One region of the Saccharopolyspora sp. 6V genome, then DNA from elsewhere that is predicted to be linked to it. Evidence: riboswitches for the same ligand, from Rfam matches in the RefSeq annotation. Region 1 holds a riboswitch; each other region holds the start of a gene.
The links. Region 1 has a riboswitch for cobalamin ahead of metE (5-methyltetrahydropteroyltriglutamate--homocysteine S-methyltransferase). Riboswitches for the same ligand answer to the same signal wherever they lie in the genome.

Region 1 (3,553 bases):
GGGGGCGCCCGCCCGCCCCCCCCCCCCCCCCCCCCCCCCCCCCACGGCTCCCCCTCAGGAGCAGGATTCGGGCTGCACCCGCAGCACGTCGTCGTCCTTGCCGACACCGGTGAACGAGTAGTCGTCGACCGGCGTGGCCACGCCGTCGCGCACCTCGTAGGCGACCCGGGAACCGTCGTAGGAGGGCTCCGTCGTCTGGCTCTCGTTCGACGCGGCCAAGGTGATCAGGACCCGGCCGTCCGAGCCCGCGGGCGCGCACTCGTAGCCGAGGCGGGCACCGATCCCGCCGCCTTCGTTGATCTTCAGCGGCTCGCCGTCCTGCGTCTTCAGCTCGCGCGGCGCGCCATCGGCACCCAGGTCCCACACGCTGAACCAGGTGGTGTTCGCGCCGACGGACTCCGTCACCAGCAGTTCCTGCCTGCCGTCGCCGTTCACGTCCAGCACCCGCATCGGCTGGGTGCCGAAGGACGGGTCGCCGGTCAGCACGGCCTCGGTCGTACGACCGTCCACAGTGAACTTGAGCGACTGCTTCGCCCCGTCCCCGATGGCGGACAGCTGCGCGGTGTCCGGAGTTCCGTCCCCGTTCAAGTCCACAACGGACGTCTCGCTCGAGTCAGCGGCGGCGATCCCTGCCGGCACCAGCGCCATCGCCGCCACGGCCAGCGCACCGATGCCCACACCCGCCCGAATACCGCTCTTCACCACAGCCGGTTCCTCCCGATCGCTTCGTCGCACCGGGACGGAAGAAATCCGTCCCGCCCCCTCACCTGTTCACAAGACGCACCACCGCGCGGCAGGTTGCCCGCGGCTCGAAAAACCTTCCGGCGGTCGTCGCGGCGCCCGGGTGATCCGGACGGCAGGGCCTTGTCTTCCCGCCAGAAGCAAGTAGCCTCCGAAGTGCTGGTGGTTCGCACAGCCCTGCGAAAGCGGGGGTGCGCGAGGCAAGAGGGAACCCGGTGGAAATCCGGGACTGCCCCGCAGCGGTGAGTGGGAACGAACGCCGTCACCGGTCGCCACGACCGGTCACAGCACTGAGCGCGAGCTCGGGAAGCGACGGCCAGTAGAAGACCCCGGTTCCACCGGGAAGCGCCCACGAGTCCGAAGACCTGCCGCCGGTGCGCGCGTCCTGCGTGACGCGCGCTGTTGCGAGGTCTCGCGGGAAGACCTGGACGAACGAGCCGCCGCGTGCGGCCACGTGTGCCCGGATCCTGCCCGCTCGACCTCGCAGAACTGCCGTCCAGCTCGCGAGGAGAGAGCGTTGACCAGCACAATCGGATCCACCGTGCTCGGGTTCCCCCGGATCGGTCCGAACCGGGAACTCAAGCGGGCGTTGGAGAGCTACTGGAAGTCCCGCACCGGCGAAGCGGAACTGCGCGAAGTCGCGCGCACGCTGCGCACCGACACGTGGCGTTCGCTGCGCGACGCCGGGCTGGACTCGGTGCCGGGAAACACCTTTTCCTACTACGACCAGGTCCTCGACGCCGCCGTCACCTTCGGCGCGGTCCCGCCGCGCTTCGCCGAACTGGGCCTGAACCCGCTCGACACGTACTTCGCGATGGCCCGCGGCGTGGAATCCGCGCCACCGCTGGAGATGACGAAGTGGTTCGACACCAACTACCACTACATCGTCCCGGAGATCGGCCCGGACACCGAGTTCCGGCTGTCCGACCAGACCGTCGTCGACCAGTACCACGAGGCCGCTGAGCTGGGCATCAAGACCCGCCCGGTCGTCGTCGGACCGCTGACGTTCCTGCTGCTGTCCAAACCGCAGGACGGCGCGCCCGCCTCGTTCCGCCCGCTGGACAAGGTCGACGAGCTCGTCACCGCCTACGCCGAACTGCTCGGCGAGCTGCACCGGGCCGGGGTCGAATGGGTGCAGCTGGACGAGCCCGCGTTCACCGCGGACCGCTCGCAGGCCGACCTGGACGCGCTGCGCGCCGCCTACCAGCGGCTCGGCGAGCTCTCGGAACGGCCGAAGATCCTGGTCGCGTCCTACTTCGGCGACCTCGGGGACGCGCTGGGCGTGCTCGCCTCCTCCCCCGTCGAAGCCGTCGGCGTGGACCTCGTCGCCGGGCAGCGCACCGTGGACGAACTCCCGTCGGTGCCCGGGCTGCGGGAGAAGACGCTCGTCGCGGGCCTCGTCGACGGGCGCAACATCTGGCGCACCGACCTGGACAAGGCGCTCACCACCGCCGCCACCCTGCTCGGCCTCGCCGGGGAGGTCGCCGTCAGCACCTCCTGCTCGCTGCTGCACGTGCCCTACGACGTCGACGCGGAAACCGACCTCGACCCGCAGGTCGCGTCCTGGCTGGCGTTCGCCGCGCAGAAGGTCGGCGAGGTCGTCGTCCTCGACCGCGCGCTGCACCAGGGCCGCGACACCGTCGCCGAGCAGCTCGACGACGCGCGGCGGCGCATCGCCGACCGCGCCGGAGCCGACCGGGTGCGCAACAACCGGGTGCAGGCGCGGCTCACCTCGCTCAAACCCGAGCACGCCCAGCGCGGTGACTACGCGAACCGGCTCGCCGCACAGCGCAAGTCGCTGCGGCTGCCGCCGCTGCCGACGACCACCATCGGCTCGTTCCCGCAGACCACCGACGTGCGCAAGGCCCGCGCCGCGTTGCGCTCCGGAAGCATCGACCACGCCACCTACAAGCAGCGGATGCGCGACGAGATCGAACGCGTCATCCGGCTGCAGGAAGACCTCGGACTCGACGTGCTCGTGCACGGCGAACCCGAGCGCAACGACATGGTGCAGTACTTCTCGGAACACATGGACGGGTTCGCCAGCACGCACAACGGCTGGGTGCAGTCCTACGGTTCGCGCTGCGTCCGGCCACCGATCCTCTACGGCGACGTGTCCCGGCCCGAGCCGATCACCGTGGAATGGGCCAAGTACGCGCAGAAACTCACCGCCAAGCCGGTGAAGGGCATGCTGACCGGGCCCGTCACCATCCTCGCCTGGTCCTTCGTGCGCGACGACCAGCCGCTCGGCATCACCGCCGAGCAGGTCGCGCTCGCCATCCGGGACGAGGTCAAGGACCTGGAGAACGCGGGCATCCGGGTGATCCAGGTCGACGAGCCCGCGCTGCGCGAACTGCTGCCGCTGCGCTCCTCGCAGCACCAGGAGTACCTGGACTGGGCGGTGCGCTCGTTCCGGCTCGCCACCTCCGGGATCGCCGAATCCACCCAGATCCACACCCACCTGTGCTATTCGGAGTTCGGCGACGTCATCAACGCCATCGTCGACCTGGACGCCGACGTCACCAGCATCGAAGCCGCCCGGTCCCGGATGGAGGTCCTGGACGACCTCAACGCCGTCGGGTTCGGCCGCGGCGTCGGACCCGGTGTGTACGACATCCACTCGCCCCGGGTCCCGGAAGCCGGGGAGGTCACCGACCTGCTGAAGGCCGCGCTCGCCGCGGTGCCCGCCGAGCGGCTGTGGGTGAACCCCGACTGCGGCCTCAAGACCCGCGGCTACGCCGAGGTCGAGACCGCGCTCAAGAACGTGATCAGCGCTACGGCGGCCGTGCGCCCGGCTGCCGGCTGATCCCGA
Region 2 (3,553 bases), on a different contig from region 1:
GAACGACCACGCCCCCCAGCAATAGAAAGCGCCCCCGCGCTCGACCGACCTGGGGGTCATCGGGAGCGCGAGGGCGCTTCGTGGTCCACCCCTGGGGGTCAGGTGGACGAAGAACACCTTACCAACTACATCGGGATATTCCTACTCCGCCCGGCCGGTGTCGTAATCGAATCGGAATCAAGCTGCGCCGGCGGTGGTGCCGCGGGCGGCGCGGACGACTCCGGCGACGGCGTCGGCGGAGAGCTCGTCGAGCCGCAGGCAGGCCCCGCCGAGCGCGGTCGCGACCTTGGCGGCGAGGCCGAGCCGCACCACGCCCTGCTCGCAGTCGACGACGACGGAGGCGACGCCGAGCCCGGCGAGCAGTCCGGCGGCGCGCATGGAGTCCTGCACCGCCCGCTTCGCGCGAGCGCGCCCGGTTCCGCCGTCACCGGCGGGAACGGTGGCCTTGCCGTCGGTGAGCAGCACCAGCAGCGGGCGCCGCCGCGGGTCCCGGGTGCGTTCGGTGCCGATGACCTGGTGGACCTTGAGCAGGCCGGTGGCGAGCGGGGTGCGGCCGCCGGTGCGCAGGTCGCGCATCCGGGTGGCGGCGATCTCCACGGAGGAGGTGGGCGGCAGCGCGAGTTCGGCCTGGTCGCCGCGGAAGGTGACCACGCCGACCTTGTCCCGGCGCTGGTAGGCGTCGCGCAGCAGCGAGAGCACGGCGCCGCTGACGGCGGACATGCGTTCGCGGGCGGCCATGGAGCCGGAGGCGTCGACGGCGAAGAGCACCAGGTTGCCTTCGCGTCCTTCGCGGACGGAGCGCCGGACGTCGTCGCGGTGCAGCACCAGGCCGGGGCCGCTGCGGCCGCGGGTGCGCTGGTGCGGGGCGGCGGCGATCAGGGTGGCGGGCAGGTGCACGCCATGACCGTCCACTGTGGATGATCGAACGGTCTGCCCGCTGCGGGAGCGGGCGCGGGACCGCCGGCCGGGGGCGCCTTCGCCGACGCCGGGGACTTCGAGCAGCCGGGCGCGGAACGCGGGCGCGGGCGCGGCCGGGGGCTTGTTCGCGGGAGCCTGGCCGGGGCCGTCCTCGCGCCGGGAACCGCCGTCGCCGTTCGGCGCGGGCGATTCCGGCGGGGTGGGGGCTTCGCCGCCGCCGGGCCCGTCGGGTCCGTCGTCCGGTCCGCCGTCGGGCGCGCCACCGCCGCCTCCGCCGGGGCCGTCGTCGGGACCTTCCGGCGGCTCTTCACCGGAGTCCTGGTCGTCGGCGGAGCCCTGGTCGTCACCGGCGTTCCGGTCGTCGGCCGGTTCCTGCTCGGCGTGCTGGGCGGCGTCCTCGAGCGCCTGCTGCAGCTGGTCCTCCTCGACGCCGGGTTCGTCGAACGGGTCGCGGCGGCGCCGGTGCGGCAGCGCGAGCCGGGCCGCGGCCTCCACGTCGGCTTCGGCGACCTCGTCGGCGCCGCGCCACGCGGCGTGCGCCACGGCGGTGCGGGCCAGCACCAGGTCGGCGCGCATCCCGTCCACGTCGAACGCGGCGCACAGCGCGGAGATCCGCCGGAGCTCGGCGTCGGGCAGCCGCACCGATTCCACTGTGGACCGGGCGTCGGCGATGCGGCGGGCGAGCGCGGCGTCCTCGGCGGCCCACCGCTCGGCGAAGCCGGCCGGGTCCGCTTCGAAGGCGAGGCGCCTGCGCACCACTTCGGTGCGGGTGGTGACGTCGCGGGAGGCGGCGACCTGCACGGTGAGGCCGAACCGGTCGAGCAGCTGCGGGCGCAGCTCGCCCTCCTCCGGGTTCATGGTGCCGACGAGCAGGAACGAGGCGGCGTGCGTCACCGACATGCCTTCCCGCTCCACGTGCGCGCGGCCCATCGCGGCGGCGTCCAGCAGCAGGTCCACCAGGTGGTCGTGCAGCAGGTTGACCTCGTCCACGTAGAGCACGCCGCGGTGCGCCGCGGCCAGCAGCCCGGGCTGGTAGGCGCTGACGCCTTCGGTGAGCGCGCGTTCCAGGTCGAGTGAACCGACGAGCCGGTCCTCGGTGGCGCCGACCGGAAGTTCCACGAGTTCCGCGGGGCGCGTCGTCCCGGAGACCTCGGCGTGCGGGCCGTCCGGGCACCGCGGGTCGGGTCGCCGCGGTTCGCAGCCGAAGCGGCAACCGGGCACGACGTCCAGCGCGGGCAGCAGCGAAGCGAGCGCGCGCACCACCGTCGATTTCGCGGTGCCCTTCTCACCCCGCACCAGCACCCCGCCGATGCGCGGGTGCACCGCGTTGAGCAGCAGCGCCAGCCGCATGTCGTCGTGCCCGACCACGGCCGTGAACGGGTACCGCGGGCTCGCGGGAGCAGTCATGCCAGGTGTTCCTTCCTCGGGTCTCGGACGCCCCGATGTCGGCTGCGCCTGGGCGAGGCAGTGTCCTGGCTCCCGGATCAGCGCGGAACTCCGGCCTTCCCAGGCGGCAGCGCCCGGTGGCTCGCGGGGGAGATCCGCTCCCCGGTCACAGTGGCGCCGACCGCACCGGTGTCGCACCGGTTTCCTGACCTGCCCTGGCTGGGACCAGCGAGCATCGTCGCATCCCCGCGACGGGCGAGGAACCGGCGCGGCTCGCTCAGCGCGGCGAACCCGGGTATCGGTGCATGTCGACGTGCGGGATGCCGTCTTCGAGATACTCCTCACCCGAGGGTTCGAACCCGAATCCGCGGTAGAACTCCAGCGCGTAGGTCTGCGCGGACAGCGTCGCCGGCGCGCGCTGGATCTCGGCGAGCGCGGCGCGCATCAGCTTGCGCCCGAGCCCGAGGCCGCGGGCGTCCTTGGCGGTGGCGACGCGGCCGATGCGGAAGGTGCCGTCGGGGTCTTCGAGCAGGCGCAGGTAGCCGAGCACGTAGCCGTCGGCGGAGTCGATCCAGAAGTGCCTGGTGGTGGTCTCCAGGTCCCGGCCGTCCAGTTCCGGGTAGGCGCACTGCTGCTCGACCACGAACACGTCCACGCGCAAGCGGAGCATGCGGTAGAAGTCCTCGGCGTCGAGGTCGGCCGTGTAGGCGCGGTGGACGGCGGTGGCGAGCGGTTGCAGGGTCACCCCAACGGGATATCACATTCCGGCTACGACACCCGGGGTCACCTGCGGTGGAAGTAGCGCACACCACGTCCCGCGCGCCCCGGCGCGCGGGCCTCGGGGCGGGTCGGTGCTGCGCACGGCGACCGGTGCACCGCCGCGGCGCGAGCACCGGGTGGCACCGGCTCGTCCCGCGGTGCGGGACGCCGGGTTCAGAGCCGCGCGGCGACGTCGTCGGCGACCCCGGAGATCCGGGTGTACACGCCGGGTGTTCCGGGACGTCCGCAGCCGGTGCCGTAGGAGACGACGCCGATCAGCCTGCCGTCGGCGACGAGCGGTCCGCCGGAGTCCCCGGCGCACGCGTCCCGGCCGCCTTCGGGCGGGCCCGCGCAGACCCGCGTCCCCGGCTCGTAGCCGGGGTAGGCGGCGCGGCAGTCGGTGTCCGCGCTGATCGGCACCTCGACGGACTGGAGCGTCGCCGAGGTGGGCCCGTTCTCGGTGGTGCGCCCCCAGCCGTGCACCCGCGCC
Region 3 (3,553 bases), on a different contig from region 1:
CGCACCGCTCTGCCCGCCCCACACCTGGCGGGCGCGCAGCATCGCCAGCACCAGGTTCACCCGCGCCTCCCCGGTCGGGGCGGCGCCGAGGACGTGCAGGCCGTCGCGGATCTGCGCGTCCTTGATCTCGCACAGCCAGCCGTCGACGTGCAGCAGCATGTCGTCGAACTCGGCCTCGTGCGGGCGCTCGTCCAGGCCGAGGTCGTGGTCGAGCTTCGCGGCTTGCATCAACGTCCAGATCTGGCTGCGGATCGCGGGCAGCTTCGCCGGGTCCATCGCCGAGATCTGCGCGTGCTCGTCGAGCAGCTGCTCCAGCTTCGCGATGTCGCCGTAGCTCTCCGCGCGCGCCATCGGCGGCACCAGGTGGTCCACCAGCGTCGCGTGCACCCGGCGCTTCGCCTGGGTGCCCTCGCCCGGGTCGTTGACCAGGAACGGGTACACCAGCGGCAGGTCGGCCAGCGCCGCGTCCGGTGCGCAGGACGCCGACATGCCCGCGGTCTTGCCGGGCAGCCACTCCAGGTTGCCGTGCTTGCCGAGGTGCACCATCGCGTGCGCGCCGAACTCGTCGGTCATCCAGCGGTAGGCGGCCAGGTAGTGGTGGCTCGGCGGCAGGTCCGGGTCGTGGTAGATCGCGATCGGGTTCTCGCCGAACCCGCGCGGCGGCTGCACGACCACGACCACGTTCCCGGCGCGCAGCGCGGCCACCACGATCTCGCCGTCCGGGTCGTGCGAGCGGTCCACGAACTGCTCGCCCGGCGGCGGGCCCCAGTGCTGCTCGACGCTCTCCCGCAGGTCCTGCGGCAGCGTGGCGAACCAGTCGGCGTAGCGCTTCGCGGGGATGCGCACCGGGTTGCCGGACAGCTGCTCCTCGGTCAGCCAGTCCGGGTCCTGGCCACCGGCGGCGATCAGCGCGTGCACCAGCGCGTCGCCGTCCTGCGCGGCCACGCCGGGCAGCGCGTCCGGGCCGTCCGCCGGGCCGATGTCGTAGCCGGCCTCGCGCAGCCGCCGCAGCAGGCCCACCGCGCTCGCCGGGGTGTCCAGGCCGACGGCGTTGCCGATCCGGGAGTGCTTCGTCGGGTACGCCGAGAGCATCAGCACCAGCCGCTTGTCCGCGGCGGGCACGTGCCGCAGCCGCGCGTGCTTCACCGCGATCCCGGCGACGCGGGCCGCGCGCTCCGGGTCGGCGACGTACACCGGGAGGCCCTCGGCGTCGTTCTCCTTGAACGAGAACGGCACCGTGATCAGGCGGCCGTCGAACTCGGGCACCGCGACCTGGGTGGCCATGTCCAGCGGGGACAGGCCCTCGTCGTTGTCCTCCCACGCCTCGCGGCTGGAGGTCAGGGTGAGGCCCTGCAGGATCGGCACGTCCAGCGCGGCGAGCGCGCCCACGTCCCACGCCTCGTCGTCGCCACCGGCGGAGGCCGTCGCGGGCTTCGTGCCGCCCGCGGCCAGCACCGTCACGATCAGCGCGTCCGCCTCGCGCAACGTGTCCAGCAGGCCCGCTTCGGGGGCGCGCAGCGAGGCGCAGAACACCGGCAGCGCCTGGCCGCCCGCGTCCTCGATCGCCTCGGACAGGGCGTGCGCGAACGCGGTGTTGCCCGCCATGTGGTGCGCGCGGTAGTAGAGCACCGCGACCTTCGGGCCTTCGGTCCGGCGCGGGGTGCGCTCCAGCAGGCCCCACTTCGGCGTCTCCACCGGCGGTTCGAAGCCGTGGCCGGTGAGCAGCACCGTGTCGGACAGGAAGTTGAACAGCTGCGCCAGGTTCTCCGGCCCGCCCTGCGCGAGGTAGCCGTGCGCCTGCGAGCAGACGCCGCCGGGCACCGTGGAGCACTCCATCAGCTCGGCGTCCGGGGCCTGCTCACCGCCGAGCACCACGACCGGGCGCGGTCCGGCGAGCAGCGCGTCCAAGCCCTCCTCCCACGCGCGGCGGCCGCCGAGCAGCCGCACCACCACGAGGTCGGCGCCCTCCAGCAGCGGCGGCAGGTCGTCCACGCCGAGCCGAGCCGGGTTGCCGAGGCGGAAGTCCGCACCGCTGGCGCGTGCGCTGAGCAGATCGGTGTCCGATGTGGACAGCAGCAGGATCATGCGGCACGCTCCCGGCTGAGCAGGGACGCGGGCGTGCGGACAGGACGCATGGTCAACCTTCCTCGGGGTCCTCGCCCCGGAGTCGTCGGCACCCGGTGTGGCACCGGGCGGTGGCGGCGCCGGAGTGTCCTGGCTCCCGGATCGGCGCTCGCTCCGGCCTTCCCACCCGCGCGGCGCGCGGGCAGTGGCCTCGTACTCGGAGTCCGCTCCCCGGTGACAGTGGCGGGACCGCGCCGGACTCGCACCGGCTTCCTCCGCACGTCGCCGCCGACAACTCTCCGCAACGGGGCGATCGTTCGTCAAGTGGCCGATCGTGCGCACGCGGGAGAGATCCCGCACTCGGCCGGTCCGGCCGCCCGGTGAGGCGCATCGCGTTTTGCGGACGCGATCCGGGCGGGACGTAGTATCGACGGTCGCCGGTGCGCCCCCGAGTCCGCGCACCCCGGACAGCGGCGCCGTGCGCTGCGAGTTCCGGACCAGACCACGATCGACGAGAGCGGGGACGAGCGTGCCGCGACGAGCCGGACCCGACGCGTGCCCCGGCGCGCTGCGGGTGCACGAGGCCGCCGACGGGGGACTGGCCCGCGTCCGGGTGCCCGGCGGGCGGCTCGCGGCGCGGCAGGTGCGGGCGCTGGCGACCGCGGCCGCGCTGGGTGACGGCGGCTGGGAACTCACCTCGCGGGCGAACGTCCAGGTCCGCGGCCTGTCCGCGGCGGCGGTGCCGGAGTTCGCCGACCTGCTCGGCGCGGCCGGACTGCTGCCGTCGCCGACGCACGAGCGGGTGCGCAACGTCGTCGCCTCGCCGCGCACCCGCCCGGGGGCGCTGGACGTGCGCGCGGTGGCGGTGGAACTGGACGAGCGGCTGCGCGCCGACCCGGAGCTGGCGGAGCTGCCCGGCCGGTTCCTGTTCACCGCGGACGACGGCGGCGGCGAGGTGACCGCGCTGGGCGCGGACGTCGCGCTGCACCCGGCGGACGGCTCGGTTGCGGTGCTGCTCGCCGGGGCCGACCTCGGGCTGCGGGTGCCCGCGGCCGACGCGGCCCGCGCCGCGGTGCTCGCGGCCGCCGCGTTCCTCGCGGAGCGGGACCGGCTGGGTGCGGAGAGCTGGCGGCTCGCGGAACTGCCCGGCGGCGCGGAGCGGATCGCCGGCCGCGTCCGGGAGGAATTCCCCTGCACCCCGGCGGAATCCGTGGTCACGCCCGGTGATCCGGTGCGCACGCACGCCGAGCTGGGCGTGCTGGCCCGCGACGACGACCGGGTCGACCTCGCCCTCGGCGCACCGCTGGGACGGCTGGACGCCGCGCAGATCGCGGTGCTCGCCGCGCAGACCGAAGAGATCGCCGCCCGGACCGCCGCACCGCACCCGCTGCGGCTCACGCCGTGGCGCGCGCTGCTGCTCACCGACGTCCCCGCGGCCGAGGCGCCGCGCAGGCTCGCCGAGCTGGCCGCCGCCGGGTTCCTCACCGAC
Region 4 (3,553 bases), on a different contig from region 1:
GTCCACCCCGACCAGCCGCACCCCGGGGGCGCGCTCGCGCAGCGCCCGCGCGATGCCGGCGCTGTGCCCGCCGGTGCCGACGCTGCACACCACGACCTGCGCGTCCGGCAGCTGGTCCAGCAGTTCGTGGCCGAGCGCGCGGTAGCCGGTGACGTTGTCCGGGTTGTTGTACTGGTCCGGCCAGTACGCCCCGGGCAGCTCGGCCAGCAGCTCCCGCACCCGGTCCAGCCGCGGGGGGTGCCAGCCGCCCACCGGGTGCGGGTCGCGCACCAGCTCCACCCGCACCCCGTGCGCGGTGAGCAGCGCGCGGGTCTGCCCGTCGAGCTCCGCGTCGGCGACCACGACGACCGGGTGGCCCAGCGCGGTCCCCACGTACGCCAAGCCGATGCCCAGGGTGCCGCTGGTGGACTCGACGACCGTCCCGCCGGGGCGCAGTTCTCCGCGGGCTCGGGCCGCGGTGAGCATGGCGTGCGCGGCGCGGGCTTTCATGCCGCCCGGCGCGGTGCTCTCCAGCTTCGCCCAGAAACCCGGGTGCGGGAACGCGATCGGCGCGGCGACCCGCAGCAGCGGGGTGCCTCCGATCAGGTCCAGGGGCGAGTCGCAGCGGGCGGGCGCGCGACCCGTCACCGCACGACCTCGGTGGCGCGGGCGGCCTCGTAGGTGTGGATCGTGGTGTCCTCGCCGGAGAGCCAGAAGAACGGGTAGGGCTCCGCCGACAGCGCGCGCACCGGGCCGCCGAGCAGTTCCCGCAGCACCGCGGATCCGGTCTGCGCGAACAGGGTCAGCGGCAGGTCGCGGGCGGCGCAAGTCGCGGCGATGTCGTCGAAGGTGCCGTTGCCGAGGACCATGCCGGACGCCAGCACCGCGTCCGCGCCGTCGATCGCGGCGGCGTGGTCGGTGCGGATCGGCTCGTCCCACTCGGTGCGGCCGCCCTTGAGGTCGCAGGGCACGTAGTCGAGGCCGCGGTCCCGCAGCGCGGCGAGCAGCGAGTTCACCACGCCGATCACCGCGACCCGGCCGCCATCGGGGACCGCGGTGATCGCGGCGACCGCGCGGGCGCGGGCGGTGGACTTGGCCAGCGAGTCGCCCGCCGGGATCACCACCTGCCGGGACAGCGGGTGCGCGGGGTGCGGGGTGAGCGCGGCGAGGTAGGCGTCCAGCGCCGCGACCCGCACCGGCAGCAGCGGGTGCCGCAGCAGCTCGGCCGCGGTGCGGCCCACGGCGGCGCGCACCGCGTCCTCGTCCAGGGCGCCGGGTTCGACGGCGCACGAGCCGACGGCGTCGGCGATCCGGACGCTGAGCACGGTGTTGGTGTAGCCGGTGCCGCGGCCGGTGTGCCGGGCGGCCTGCACGGTCAGGAACGCGACGGCGGCGGAGAGCTCCGCCGGGCCGTTCCCGCCCGCATCGCGGACGTGGCCGGACAGCGCGGACTCGACCAGCGAGTCCACGTAGGACTGATCAGTGGTGGTGGCAGGACGCACGTGTCTCCCCGAGCTGGAACCGGAACGGAACGCACAGCGGCGGGACGAACCCGCGGGGACGACTAGTGTCCGATGTGGACGGTTTGCCGGACTTCCCGGCGCGATGCGGCGATGCGCGACACCACGTACCTCCTCCGGGGCTCCGCGACCCCGCACGAATCGGCACGACGGTGCCAGTCTCCTGGCTCGCGGATCGGCACCGGCCTCCGGCCTTCCCGCCGGGGACCGGCAGTGGCTCGGGTGGAGGACGACTCCCCACTCACAGTGGCGGGACCGCGCCGGATTCGCACCGGCTTCCTGCACACCGTCGTTCGAACGGCTCAGAAGTTCGCAGCCCCGGTGGCCGATGTCAAGGCCGCGGCCACCGCCCGGAACCCGCACCGCGGTCGGCGGAACCGGTGTCGCCGCAGGTGGCGGACACCGGCGCACGCATCGCCGTTCGCGAATATGACATCGGCGACTCCGGCTCCCGCGCCCGGTGCTGCCACCTCACCGGACGCGGGATCACCGCGACCTCGCCGTGCGCCCGGCGGCTAGGCGGCGGGCCAGGAGGGGACGGCCGCGTCGAGGGCCCGCTCCACCAGCTCGCACGGGTCGGCGGTGGCACCGCTGGGGATCTTCGACTTCGCCGACACCGCCTGGTCCGAGTCGGCGGCCACGACCAGTTCGCAGGTGCCGTCGGCCTTCGGGTCACCGGAGTTCGCGCGCACCGCCGGGTGCCCGCCGATGGTCAGCTCGCCGAAGTCGGAGTACTCCTCGGCCGCGTCCTGGAAGTCCTGCAGCGACCGGTCCGCGACCACACCGACCTCCAGCCGCACGCTGTCCCGCGGGGTGCTCCAGGTGCACGCGCCCGCGCTCTCCTTGCCGCCCAGGTGGAATCCCAGCTCGTGCACCGTCTGCTCGGGCACCAGGTCGCAGGGCTTCTCCCCGCTCGCGTCCTTCGGGGAGTCGACCTGCACGCCGCCGCATCCCGCCAGCGACAGCGCGGCGACGACGGCCAAGCCGACCGAGCCGAGCCGAACCGCGCCGATGCGGGGCACCGCAACCTTCTCGTTCACACTCATCACGCCTGCCGTTGATCCGGTCCGGATCGGGTCGATCCGGAGAACTCGCGCCCTCCCCGCTGGACGCGCTGATCATGTCCCGTGCGTCCAGCGGGCGGCTCCGGCAGCAACGCGGTTTCGGCCGTAGCGCCCAAGAATCGAGCGACCGGCCCGGCGCACCGGCTGCCCCGAGCGGACCAGGACCACCGGCGCTCCCACCCCCGAAAACAGCCCCCGATGACGAGAACCCGCCAACTTCAGCGGGGGCGCGGCTCGACCCCGTTGACCACGTCGGCGGGCCGCTCCCCGGTCAGCACGGCGGCGAGCTTCGCGAACAACCTCCCGCGGAGGTTGTGGTAGGCGTCCCAGGTCACGCCCGCGGTGTGCGGATTGAGCAGCACGTCCGAGCGGCCCCGCAGCGGCGAGTCCGCGGGCAGCGGTTCCTGCTCGAACACGTCCAGCGCCGCGCCCGCCAGCTGCCCGGAATCCAGGGCCCGCACCAGCGCCCGCTCGTCCAGGACGCCGCCACGCCCCGCGTTGAGCACGTAGCCGCCGCGCCGCATCCGCGCCAGCAGCTCGTCACCGACCAGGCCGTGGGTGGCGGTGTTCAGCGGCAGGTGCAGGCTCAGCACGTCCGAGGCGGCCACCGCCTCGGCCAGCGGCAGGTACTCCCGGCCCGGCTCGGACGGCACCGGGTCGTGCACCACCACCCGGGCGCCGAAGCCGTCCAGGCGACGGGCCACCGCGCGCCCGATGTTGCCGAAGCCGAGGATGCCGACCGTCAGCGCCGCCAGGTCGCGGCCGCGCAACCCCTCCGGTCCCCAGCCGCCGGATTCCACCTTGCGGTGCCCGGCCGCGTAGTGCCGCAGCAGGTACAGCAGCGAACCGACCGTCCAGTCGGCGACCGCGTCGGCGTTGAACCCGGGCAGGTTCGCCACCGGGATGCCGCGCTCGGCCGCGGCGAGGTGGTCCACGCCGTCGAAGCCGACCGCGACGGACTGCACGAGCTCGCAGCGCGGCATCGCGTCC

Region 2: linked by a shared signal. The riboswitch ahead of LCD35_RS21320 (putative cobaltochelatase) and the one ahead of metE (5-methyltetrahydropteroyltriglutamate--homocysteine S-methyltransferase) in region 1 are both predicted to bind cobalamin.
Region 3: linked by a shared signal. The riboswitch ahead of cobN (cobaltochelatase subunit CobN) and the one ahead of metE (5-methyltetrahydropteroyltriglutamate--homocysteine S-methyltransferase) in region 1 are both predicted to bind cobalamin.
Region 4: linked by a shared signal. The riboswitch ahead of LCD35_RS08315 (hypothetical protein) and the one ahead of metE (5-methyltetrahydropteroyltriglutamate--homocysteine S-methyltransferase) in region 1 are both predicted to bind cobalamin.

What each region holds. Positions count from the first base shown of each region.
Region 1 covers NZ_JAIUKB010000048.1:108-3,660, reverse strand. Annotated here, with positions in the region: gene LCD35_RS10640 (VCBS repeat-containing protein) at 55-702, opposite strand; cobalamin riboswitch at 888-1,129, shown strand; gene metE (5-methyltetrahydropteroyltriglutamate--homocysteine S-methyltransferase) at 1,259-3,547, shown strand.
Region 2 covers NZ_JAIUKB010000112.1:235-3,787, forward strand. Annotated here, with positions in the region: gene LCD35_RS21320 (putative cobaltochelatase) at 178-2,325, opposite strand; cobalamin riboswitch at 2,384-2,513, opposite strand; gene LCD35_RS21325 (GNAT family N-acetyltransferase) at 2,582-3,049, opposite strand; gene LCD35_RS21330 (trypsin-like serine protease) at 3,238-3,553, opposite strand, start outside.
Region 3 covers NZ_JAIUKB010000203.1:1,669-5,221, forward strand. Annotated here, with positions in the region: gene cobN (cobaltochelatase subunit CobN) at 1-2,085, opposite strand, end outside; cobalamin riboswitch at 2,208-2,340, opposite strand; gene cobG (precorrin-3B synthase) at 2,594-3,553, shown strand, end outside.
Region 4 covers NZ_JAIUKB010000036.1:43,044-46,596, reverse strand. Annotated here, with positions in the region: gene LCD35_RS08320 (PLP-dependent cysteine synthase family protein) at 1-627, opposite strand, end outside; gene LCD35_RS08315 (hypothetical protein) at 624-1,481, opposite strand; cobalamin riboswitch at 1,635-1,820, opposite strand; gene LCD35_RS08310 (DUF3558 family protein) at 2,015-2,539, opposite strand; gene LCD35_RS08305 (2-hydroxyacid dehydrogenase) at 2,782-3,553, opposite strand, start outside.